2 regions of the Shewanella sp. M16 genome follow, and region 1 is predicted to be linked to the other one. Evidence: riboswitches for the same ligand, from Rfam matches in the RefSeq annotation. Region 1 holds a riboswitch; the other holds the start of a gene.
What was found. Region 1 has a riboswitch for cobalamin ahead of KFE26_RS03855 (TonB-dependent receptor). Riboswitches for the same ligand answer to the same signal wherever they lie in the genome.

Region 1 (4,953 bases):
ATACCTATTTTAAGATTTATTCTTTGAACTCAGCGTAAAAACTAAAAAGCCAGACTGAGTCTGGCTTTGTTATTAGATAGCTCATTAATATTTAGAAGCGGTAGCCCACAGTGAAACGAATATCACGGCCTCGACCTGAGTAATAACCATTATATGTTCCACCACCATAATAGCCTGCGCTAACATAATCTTTATCGAATACATTATCGATACGCAGACTGGCAAGCCAAGCATCACGATTATAATTCAAGGCTAAATTACCAAGCACGTAACTTGCTAGCTTATCACCTTGATTAGCGTTATCGCCTTCGATAAAACGATCACCCGTGTAGATAGCTTCGGCAAATACTTGGAAATGCTCAGCAAAATCCATGCTGACATAACCGCGTCCCGTGTGTTTTGCCACCCAAGACAGCTCTTTGCCATCGTTAGCACCATCGGTAAATTCGGCGTCGGTATAGTTATATTCCAGCCCTAACTGCAGCGCTTTAGTGATCTGCCAATCCCAATCGGCACCCGCGCCATAACGACGAGAAGCGTCGGCATTGACGTTTGCACCGTTGAAATTTCCACCTATGGGTTTAACTGCACTCGAGTCATAAACAATTTCATCCTCTAAATCGAGACGATATAGGCTGACTCGTAGGGTTTGACTAGCGACAGCCCAATCCCAACCCGCCTCATAGGAACGGCCTGTTTGCGGCTTTAAGCCAAATACGCCCGGCGATGTATAAGCTTGCTCATCCACTTTGGCAAAACGGAAGTTATCATCAGCGCGCACATAGAGTCTGTGCTCCGCAGTTGGGCGGTAATTTAAACCCAGTTCGAATACGTGGGCATTTTCGTCTAAATCCATGCCATTAGGATAGACATTGCCATCGACTAACTCGTCGGTCACACGCGCATAACGGCCACCCACAACGTAACTTAAAGTATGGCTTAAAGGCACTGTAGCTTGTAGATAGGCGCTTTGCATTTGCTGCACATTACTGCGCGCCATAGTGTCAAAATCAGCCTTACCACGGCTGATATCTAAGCCAGTCACTAGGTTTAGCTCGCCTTGACGCGTACTGTAATTCGCTAACGCTTTAGGGCTAAACATTAACAGTGAGCGTGTGTTATGGCTGTTCGCCCCCCAATTAAGAGAAGACACTAAGGTATCGCTGTAATCTAAATCCGCCGCCAGCGCCCAGTTTTGATTAAGCTGATGCTGGTAACCCGTTCGCGCCGCAGTGGTCATCTCGTGGGCATACTCTACCTTATTTGATGAAGCACGGGGATCGTCTTTAAATTGCTTTTCAGTAAGCGAGCCCGGATTTTCACGATCGTTATCGTAGTAGCTGGTTTCAACAAAGAACGAGTCTGTGGCTGTTTTATATTGAATGCGGCCAAGAATAGAGCCGGTTTCGTTGGCATTATGCTGGCGATAGTTGTCACCTTGGTTGTAACTACCGGTGAAAAAGTAACGCCAATCTTTGTTGATCGCGCCAGACACATCACCACGACCTTCATAGGTATCAAAGCTACCACCAGATAACTGCACGCTGCCGCCAGTATTTTCAGGGGACTTAGTGACAATATTAATCACCCCGCCCACGGCTTGATCGCCATAAAGTACACCTGCACTACCCGATAAAATTTCAATACGATCCACTTGATTAAGCGGAATGGCATTAAGGCTAGGTGCGGCGATATCGATATTATTGAGACGACGACCATCAAGTAAAATCAGCGTGTTATTAACGGCAGTGCTGGCGCTAAAACCGCGCATCGCAAAGCTAGTTCCAATATTGTTATCCGAAATTTGAATACCGCTTTGACCACGTAAGACGTCGGTCAAATTAGTCGCGCCGCTCATTTCAATCGCAGCGGCATCAATCACATTCACATTGGCGGCAATATTTAACGGGGTCTTATCAGAGCGGCCGATCACGACAAGATGCTCGTCGACTTTAGCTGTGCTGGTATCGTCAGCCGCCATAACGGGCGCGATAATTGAAAAACTGCAAAGGCTGCCGATCAGCAGCGCGATTTTTGTTGGATTTGTTCCCATTTTACCTTTAACTCCTGCAAGGAAAACGGGGCATTGACGCCACGATACCGTTAATTCAGTCGTAAATACTGACGGTGATTATCGCATTTTGAGATCTGCCCACCGAAATCTCAAAAACACCTTTAGGGCCGGTCTCCGGACTTAGGCTATGTTAATCCATTAAAAGTTAGATTAACGCGAGACTGACCTTTCACATTCTGACTTTCGGGTTCAGTCTTGAACACACCAATCAAACGCGGTCTTCTCTCACCTTTTACCGTTGCGGGGGCAGTGCCAGAATTTCACTGGCTTCCCGATTATCTCACGACACTATCATCGCAAGCACCACAGAAGGTTGACTCAAAATTAGGTTCAAAGGGCGTACAACCTGTTAACGCCCAACAAGGCTCAGGGCATATCAGACCTGAGCGCGCGCATTATAGACGTCTATACGGATGAAAGTCCATTAATCTCAGATTAGCGAGAAAACTCACATGAGCTAGAAAACGCCATCCCAGTTTTTTGCCGCAGGTTTTGGTCTATCTTTGCTCAAAATCGCCTGACGCTGCTCAGGGGTTTCACATTGGGCAACGGGGGTAAAATCCAGCGGTTTAATCACTAACGAGTCAGCAGGTTGCACTGGCGACTTGTCGAACATGGGCAAATTCATCGACCAAGAGACCATCTCCCCCTTTTCGCTGATGCCAACATAACCGTCATTTGCGCCATCTAACCAAGTAAGGCGCGGAATACGTGCAATCAACTTCTCCACATTTTCACGGTTGGCGCGATAACCAACAGGCACCACTTTGCCATCGGGACGCGTAAACAGAAAGGAGGCAGGCCCTTGGGTAATGATGCTGCCTTCCTGCCAATATTTATCAAGAATCTCTTGGGCATAGTGAAACCCAAACATATGAGCGTAATCAGTATCGTCGGCCACTATTTGCGGCACGGCCTTATCCCGCAGTAATAAAAAGCCTGAGCCAATGCTAATAATCTCTTTTACCCCTGTGATATCGGTTTTTTTAATCCAATCGACACCACAGTTAATCCCATCGCCCCAAAAATGCGCATCCCCCGTAGGACTTAAAATCGCAAAGGCACAATTGTTTGCCGTCATACTCGCCACATCCTTTAAGGCGCTGCGGATCGAGTAAGCATCACTGCGCCAACCCCAACTCACCACAGTGCCGTCCTTTTTCAAGGCGGCATAGGTGTGTTGAAAATATTCGATCTTCGCCACATCCGTAAGCTGCGGGAGTAACTTTTTCATGTTGGTCGACTCTTCAACCTGCCCCCAAATCACCGCGCTACCTTCTTTTTTGAGGGCGACAAAACTGCGTCCTCTGGCAAAGATATCGACAACATCAACTAATTGATCCTGCACATGTAAGCTATTGCCGCCGTAGGGGCCATAACCCCAAGTATGCACCTTGCCATTGGCATCAAGGGCGGCAATGGCCTCTTGATTGGCGAACAACTTGGTAATATTGGTCATGCGGTTTTGTAGGGCTTTGTCGAGGCTATATTTCCCCGCATTGCCCCAGTACACCACAGTGCCATCTTGACGTAGCGCGGCAAACCCGTCCTTAACTGGGACGATTTGCTTAACTCGCTTAAGCTGCTCCGTCACCTCGCGGCTATCACCGCCAGCATAACTGTCACCCCAAATGATCACCTCACCGGATTTTGTTAACGCCGCAAAGGCCGAACTGTTGGTGACCACAGTCTCGACTGCGGGTAAATCACAAGGAATATGGCGATACTGTGGACTCGGATTTTCCTTAAATTGGATGAGTTTACCGTTATCAAACTGTAGCAATGACTCGTTATTACTTTCCACAACGGCCATAGGTTGAGGATCGCTACAGCCAGAGATCTGCATGGCAACCATGCCCACGAGTAAAACCTTAGGCCAAGTGATTCGATGAGTGAGCATTACTTATTTCCTTATATTTGCTTGGAGATGTCATTCAATGTTGTGCAGCGGACAGAGCGAGAATGGATTGACCTAACATCGCCTAATGTCAAAAATGGGCAGAATTCTAGCAGCTTGTTGATAAAAAGACGAAAATGCTCACAGTTTACTCTGCAAGTCCCCTACACAGGCTAGCGCCTAACTGATGGCATGCTATTCTAAGCCCCCATCACCGCTGTTTAAAGGAGTAACAGTATGACTCGCCCTATTATTCTGGATTGCGATCCCGGCCATGACGACGCCATTGCGCTCATTTTAGCTCTCGCCCATCCAGAGCTGGTTCCACTGGCCGTCACCACTAGTGCCGGCAACCAAACGCCGGATAAAACGCTCAATAATGCCCTGCGGATCTTAACCTTATTAAATCGCAGTGATATTCCTGTCGCTGGCGGCGCCGCCAAGCCATTAGCCCGCGAATTAATCATTGCCGACAATGTCCATGGTGAAACCGGACTCGACGGCCCTGCATTGCCTAATCCAAGTTTTAGTCCTCAAGCCATTACCGCAGTTGAATTAATGGCGCAGCAAATTCGCCAAAGTCATCAGCCAGTAACCTTAATTCCCACAGGGCCGCTGACTAACATCGCCCTTTTACTGGCGAGTCATAGCGAATTACACGCCAAGATCGAACGCATAGTGCTAATGGGCGGTGCAGCCGGTGTCGGTAATTGGACCCCAGCCGCCGAGTTTAATATTTTTGTCGACCCCGAAGCCGCCGATATTGTCTTTAAATCCGGTATTCCCATCACTATGTGTGGGCTCGATGTGACTCATCAGGCACAAATCATGGATGAAGACATAGAACGCATTCGCGCGATTCAAAATCCAATTGCTCAGTGCGTCGCCGAATTATTGGATTTCTTTATGATTTACCACAGAGATCCTAAATGGGGCTTTATTGGTGCGCCATTGCACGACCCCTGCACTATCGCTTGGTTGC
Region 2 (4,953 bases), on a different contig from region 1:
TAGAGGGTATCGTCATAAATAATTACCTTAAATACAGCTAAGTTAAGTCCAAAAATCGGCCATTGTTATGCTAAGTGCATTTTATTGTCGTCAGCCGACATTTTTTTAATACTTGTTCTTAAAAATTTGTTTTGGACATTTAAACGTATAGACGTCCATAATACGCGACTTATGATTGTCAGGGCAAGATGAAAGTCAAAGGCATTAGGAGCGAGAATCGAGAATTTAGGCCCTTGGCTTGAGTTCCTAGCATCTAGTCCCTAACTAAAAAGGCATATATGAAACAAGTTCGATTGTTATTGTTACGCCACGGTGAGTGTGAAGGCGGCGCTATTTTGCGGGGTCGTGTGGATGTGCCTTTAAGCAAAAAGGGTTGGCAACAAATGTCGGCAGCAGTTGAGTCACAGGCCAGCGTGTGCAGTGCGATTTACAGCTCGACTTCACGCCGCTGCGCCGATTTTGCCCACGCTTTTGCCGCCGAGCTGCACTCGACGGCGGCACGGATATCTGAGTCAAGGCCATTGCAGGCACAGTGTTTGTCGGGTTTACAGGAAATTGATTTTGGTGATTGGGATGGTTGTCGGCTCGATGAACTGTATCAACAAGAGGGCGAACACTTAGCGGCGTATTGGCAAGACCCTTGGCAAACTCCGCCACCCAATGGTGAAACTATGGCAAGTTTTGAGTCGCGGGTGAATGGGACGATTGACCAGATACTCGCCGCTGAGTTTGAACGATTGACCCTTGACTCACATAAAATGGGTAATGAAAACAGTACCGTTAATGAAAACGCTGACAATATGCCAGCCACTCAAGTGTGGGTCGTGAGCCACGGCGGGGTGATCCGTCACTTAATGGCGCGTGCCCTAGGGGTTGAACGGGCGGTGGGGTTTTATAGTCAACTCGATTTACCCGTGGCGGCCGTGGTGACTATTAATGTGCTGCAAGATGAACAGGGTGCCTGCTATTGGCGTTTAGATTGGCCGAGTGGGCGCAGGTGTTGAGGCCTTATTTCACGACCTAGGCGATATGGTGTAGGCGTGATTGTTTGGCGAGAATAAGCTGACATGAAAATATTCTGATTTAAACAGCATTGCCTAATGGGATAGATGTAGGATAATGCTTTTCCCTGACGTTTGAACGAGATAGCGTATTACATGCGCAATGAGTGATAACGTCGCAGAAATAGGTGTTGGGAATAGACTCTCTTTGTTCGAATCGCTCCGTTGTTTTAATTCACAGTGGCGTTGTTAACAAAGAGCATATCAACCCAAACATAATAGGGAATCGGGGAGCTGCTCGTCAGTCAGCCCGAACTGTGCCCGCAACTGTGAGTAGTTTAAAGAAGCGCCTAGATTCTAGAGCCTAGCTCCTTCTTTTCTACAAGTCAGGAGACCTGCCTATTTCTGTTATCGCTGCGTGCAGCCTTAGTTCTCGAGCGGGTGACTCGAGGGAGCAGATGACAATATGCACAACCTTTTTTATACAGGTTTGGACTCGATAGGAGCGCCGCTTAGGTGAAACTTTCCGCAATCCAAACTAACAGCCCCGTGAATGACAGTGACACTAACCCATCATTGGGCCCGTCAGTCGCGCTCAATGTGAGTCATTTGAGCTGGTGTATCGATGGCAAAACCATACTTTCCGATATTAACTTTACGCTGCCAACGGGGCAGATGCTGGGGCTGATTGGCCCTAACGGTGCGGGCAAGTCTAGCTTGTTGCGCTGTTTGTATCGGTTTGTTCGCCCGACTCAGGGCAAAATTACCCTTTTTGATCAAGATATTGAGCGCTTGTCGCCCAAGGCGTTTGCCTGTCGCGTTGCCGTAGTGCAGCAGGATACACCGCACTATTTTGACCTCACCACAGAGCAATTGGTCAGCATGGGCTTAACGCCCCACAAGGGCATGTTCGATACCAATTCGAGCTGTGATATTGAGCGTATTGCAAAGGCTTTAGAGAAAGTTGGCTTGAGCCATAAGATGCACCAACAATATGAGCACTTATCCGGCGGTGAAAAGCAACGCGCTTTGATTGCCCGTGCCATAGTGCAGCAGCCGCAGCTTTTAATCCTCGATGAGCCAACGAATCACCTCGATGTGCGCTATCAAATTCAAATCCTCGAATTGGTGCGTAGTCTTGGTATCAGCGTGATTGCCTCTATTCATGATCTTAATTTAGCCAGTGCCCTGTGCGACAGTTTGTTGTTGATCCATAACGGGGAAGTCAGCGCTATGGGGACGCCAACCGAAGTATTAACCGAGGCGCGAATTGGTGATGTGTTTGGCGTGTGTGCTCAGGTATCGCCCCATCCACAGCATAAAAAGCCCTTAATCAGCTATTTTTATGGTTACCACCATGTAGATCATGGCCTGAACGAGCGAGGCGAGGGCGGATGACTCAGGGGAGTAAACAATATTTCATCTCATATTTGGGGCGTATCGTGACACCGTTGACGAGACAACAACTGATGCTGCTCGTATTAGGTATCATCACTTTGATAACGCCTATTGCCGCGACGAGTTTTGGTGCGGCGAACATCAGTTTTACGGATGTTATTCAAGTGTTTATCAATAAGGCGACGAACCTCACTCAAGCCAATGGCATGACTGAGCGCATTGTGATGGAGCTCAGGCTACCGCGCATTTTACTGGCTTTTGTGGCGGGTGCGGGTTTGTCACTGGCGGGCAGTGTGTTGCAAACCGTGACTCGTAATCCGCTCGCCGATCCCTATTTGTTTGGCATTAGCTCAGGCGCGTCCTTTGGCGCTGTGGTGATGTTGACCTTATTCACTGGCTCTGGATTTTTTGATAATGCGGGTATGACGGCACATTCTGGGCTTTTTAGCGGTTCGGGTGCCTTGTCTGGATTACTTTGGTTTAGCTTGCCCTTGGGCGCTTTTATTGGCGCGAGTTTGTCGGTGTTGATAGTGCTTGCTTTGTCAGGCTTAGGGCTCAATAGCCAAGTGGAGCGCATGCTGCTCTCTGGTGTGGCGACCTCCTTTATGTTCGGCGCATTAACGAGTCTGCTGCTGTATTTCGCCAGTCCGCAGGCGACAGCCTCTGTGCTGTTTTGGAGTTTAGGCAGTTTTGCAAAGGCCAGTTGGTCCTTGTTAGTACTGCCGACACTGGTGATTGGTGCGAGTTTATTCATTATTTTAGGCATGAAACGGCAGATCATGGCGTTGCAGGCGGGGGATGAAACGGCGCATACCTTAGGGGTGAATGTGCCTAAGTTGCGGCTCAATATGTTGCTGCTCTGCTCCTTGATTACCGCTATTTTGGTGGCTACCTGTGGCGGTATCGGTTTTGTCGGGTTAATGATCCCCCATACAGTACGCATGCTGTTTCCCGGTCGTCAGCCGATTTTATTAACGGCGCTGGTGGGCGGCTTATTTATGGTGTGGATTGATGTATTAGCGCGCTGTTTATTGGGTAATCAAGAGTTGCCCGTGGGCATTATCACGGCCGCCATAGGTAGTATGTTCTTTTTGCTGATTTTGCGTAAGCGTAGAGTCATGCCGTAAATACAAGGTCATGCCGTAGGCACCTAGTCAGGACGTAAACCCAGAGTTAAGTCGTCATCCTAGAGTCATGTCGTAAGCGCAGGCTGGCGGGATAATCAGTATTTCTGTTGATATCCCACCCGCGATTGGAAATGCACAATTGGACATGTTCGTCATAGACGCGGGATGCGTTGTGGTTATTTAATGTAGATTACAAAGTGGAGTGTGGATGTCTCAGTCAGCCGTGTCTTTTCAAATAAGCCCTGTGAGTAAAGCGCAGGATCTGGTGATTCTGCAGAAAATTGATCTTAAGACTAAGCCGCCCGGCGCTTTAGGTCAGCTCGAATCCTTAGCCTTGCAGATTGCCCGCGTGCAAGCGACTGATTTGCAACAAACGGAGCAGCCACAAACGGATGTGCTCAAAATAGTCCATCCAACCATGTTAGTGTTTGCGGGGGATCATGGCATTGCCGCAGAAGGCGTGTCGATTGCCCCTAGCGAAGTGACTTACCAAATGGTGCAAAACTTTGCCCATGGCGGCGCCGCGATTAACGTTTTTTGTCGGCAGGTGGGCTTTAAGCTCGAAGTGATCGATTGCGGTATGTTAACGCCAGTTGAAGGGGTTGAAGGTATTATCGATCAACGTCTTGGCGCTGGAACGGGTGCAATCCATTTAGAGCCCGCGATGACGCTTGAAACCGTCGATAAAGGCTTTGCTATGGCGCGCGATTTGATTGAGCGTCACCATCAAGCGGGTTGTAACTTAGTCGCCTTTGGCGAAATGGGCATAGGCAATACCTCCTCTGCTGCGGCCATTATGGCGGCGATTATGCAGCTGGATGTGATTGATTGCGTTGGCCGTGGTACTGGCATTAATAGCGAAACCTTAGAACGTAAATTGATGCTGATTGAGCTCGCGTTATTGCTGCATCAAAGCGCCTTAACTGGGCCTAAGTCAGTGTTAGCTTGCCTAGGAGGTTTTGAAATTGTGCAGATGACGGGGGCTATGTTAGCCGCCGCCGAACGTAAAATGCTGGTGGTCGTGGACGGTTTTATCGCGACAGCGGCGGCATTAGTCGCGGTGCAAATCGCCCCCAATGTGCGTGATTATTTGATTTTTGCCCATCAATCCGATGAGCAAGGTCATCTGCGAATGTTAGAATTTTTGCAGGCTAAACCTTTATTATCCCTAGGGCTGAGATTAGGCGAAGGTACGGGGGCGGCCTTGGCATTGCCGCTTATTCAAGCCTCAGTAAATTTTTACAATCAAATGGCGAGTTTTAGTGATGCGGGGATTGAGGCTGTTGTATGATGTGCTCTGCTAAGTCGCTTATTTTACTTATTTAAAATAATAGCCTTTTAGCCAACCGTTTTAATTTTAAACCTTGCAGCAAGTGTGAATTCACTAAGGATGCTTTATGTCAGAACGCGAAAGCTGGCACAAAGAG

Region 2: another riboswitch for cobalamin. It lies ahead of KFE26_RS01155 (ABC transporter ATP-binding protein); the one in region 1 lies ahead of KFE26_RS03855 (TonB-dependent receptor).

Annotation. Positions count from the first base shown of each region.
Region 1 is NZ_JAGTUL010000004.1:58,615-63,567, reverse strand. It holds gene KFE26_RS03855 (TonB-dependent receptor) at 92-2,053, opposite strand; cobalamin riboswitch at 2,162-2,397, opposite strand; gene KFE26_RS03850 (hypothetical protein) at 2,532-3,974, opposite strand; gene rihA (pyrimidine-specific ribonucleoside hydrolase RihA) at 4,209-4,953, shown strand, end outside.
Region 2 is NZ_JAGTUL010000001.1:251,368-256,320, reverse strand. It holds gene metH (methionine synthase) at 1-16, opposite strand, end outside; gene KFE26_RS01160 (histidine phosphatase family protein) at 279-1,004, shown strand; cobalamin riboswitch at 1,226-1,419, shown strand; gene KFE26_RS01155 (ABC transporter ATP-binding protein) at 1,518-2,399, shown strand; gene KFE26_RS01150 (iron ABC transporter permease) at 2,396-3,526, shown strand; gene cobT (nicotinate-nucleotide--dimethylbenzimidazole phosphoribosyltransferase) at 3,735-4,817, shown strand; gene KFE26_RS01140 (adenosylcobinamide-GDP ribazoletransferase) at 4,924-4,953, shown strand, end outside.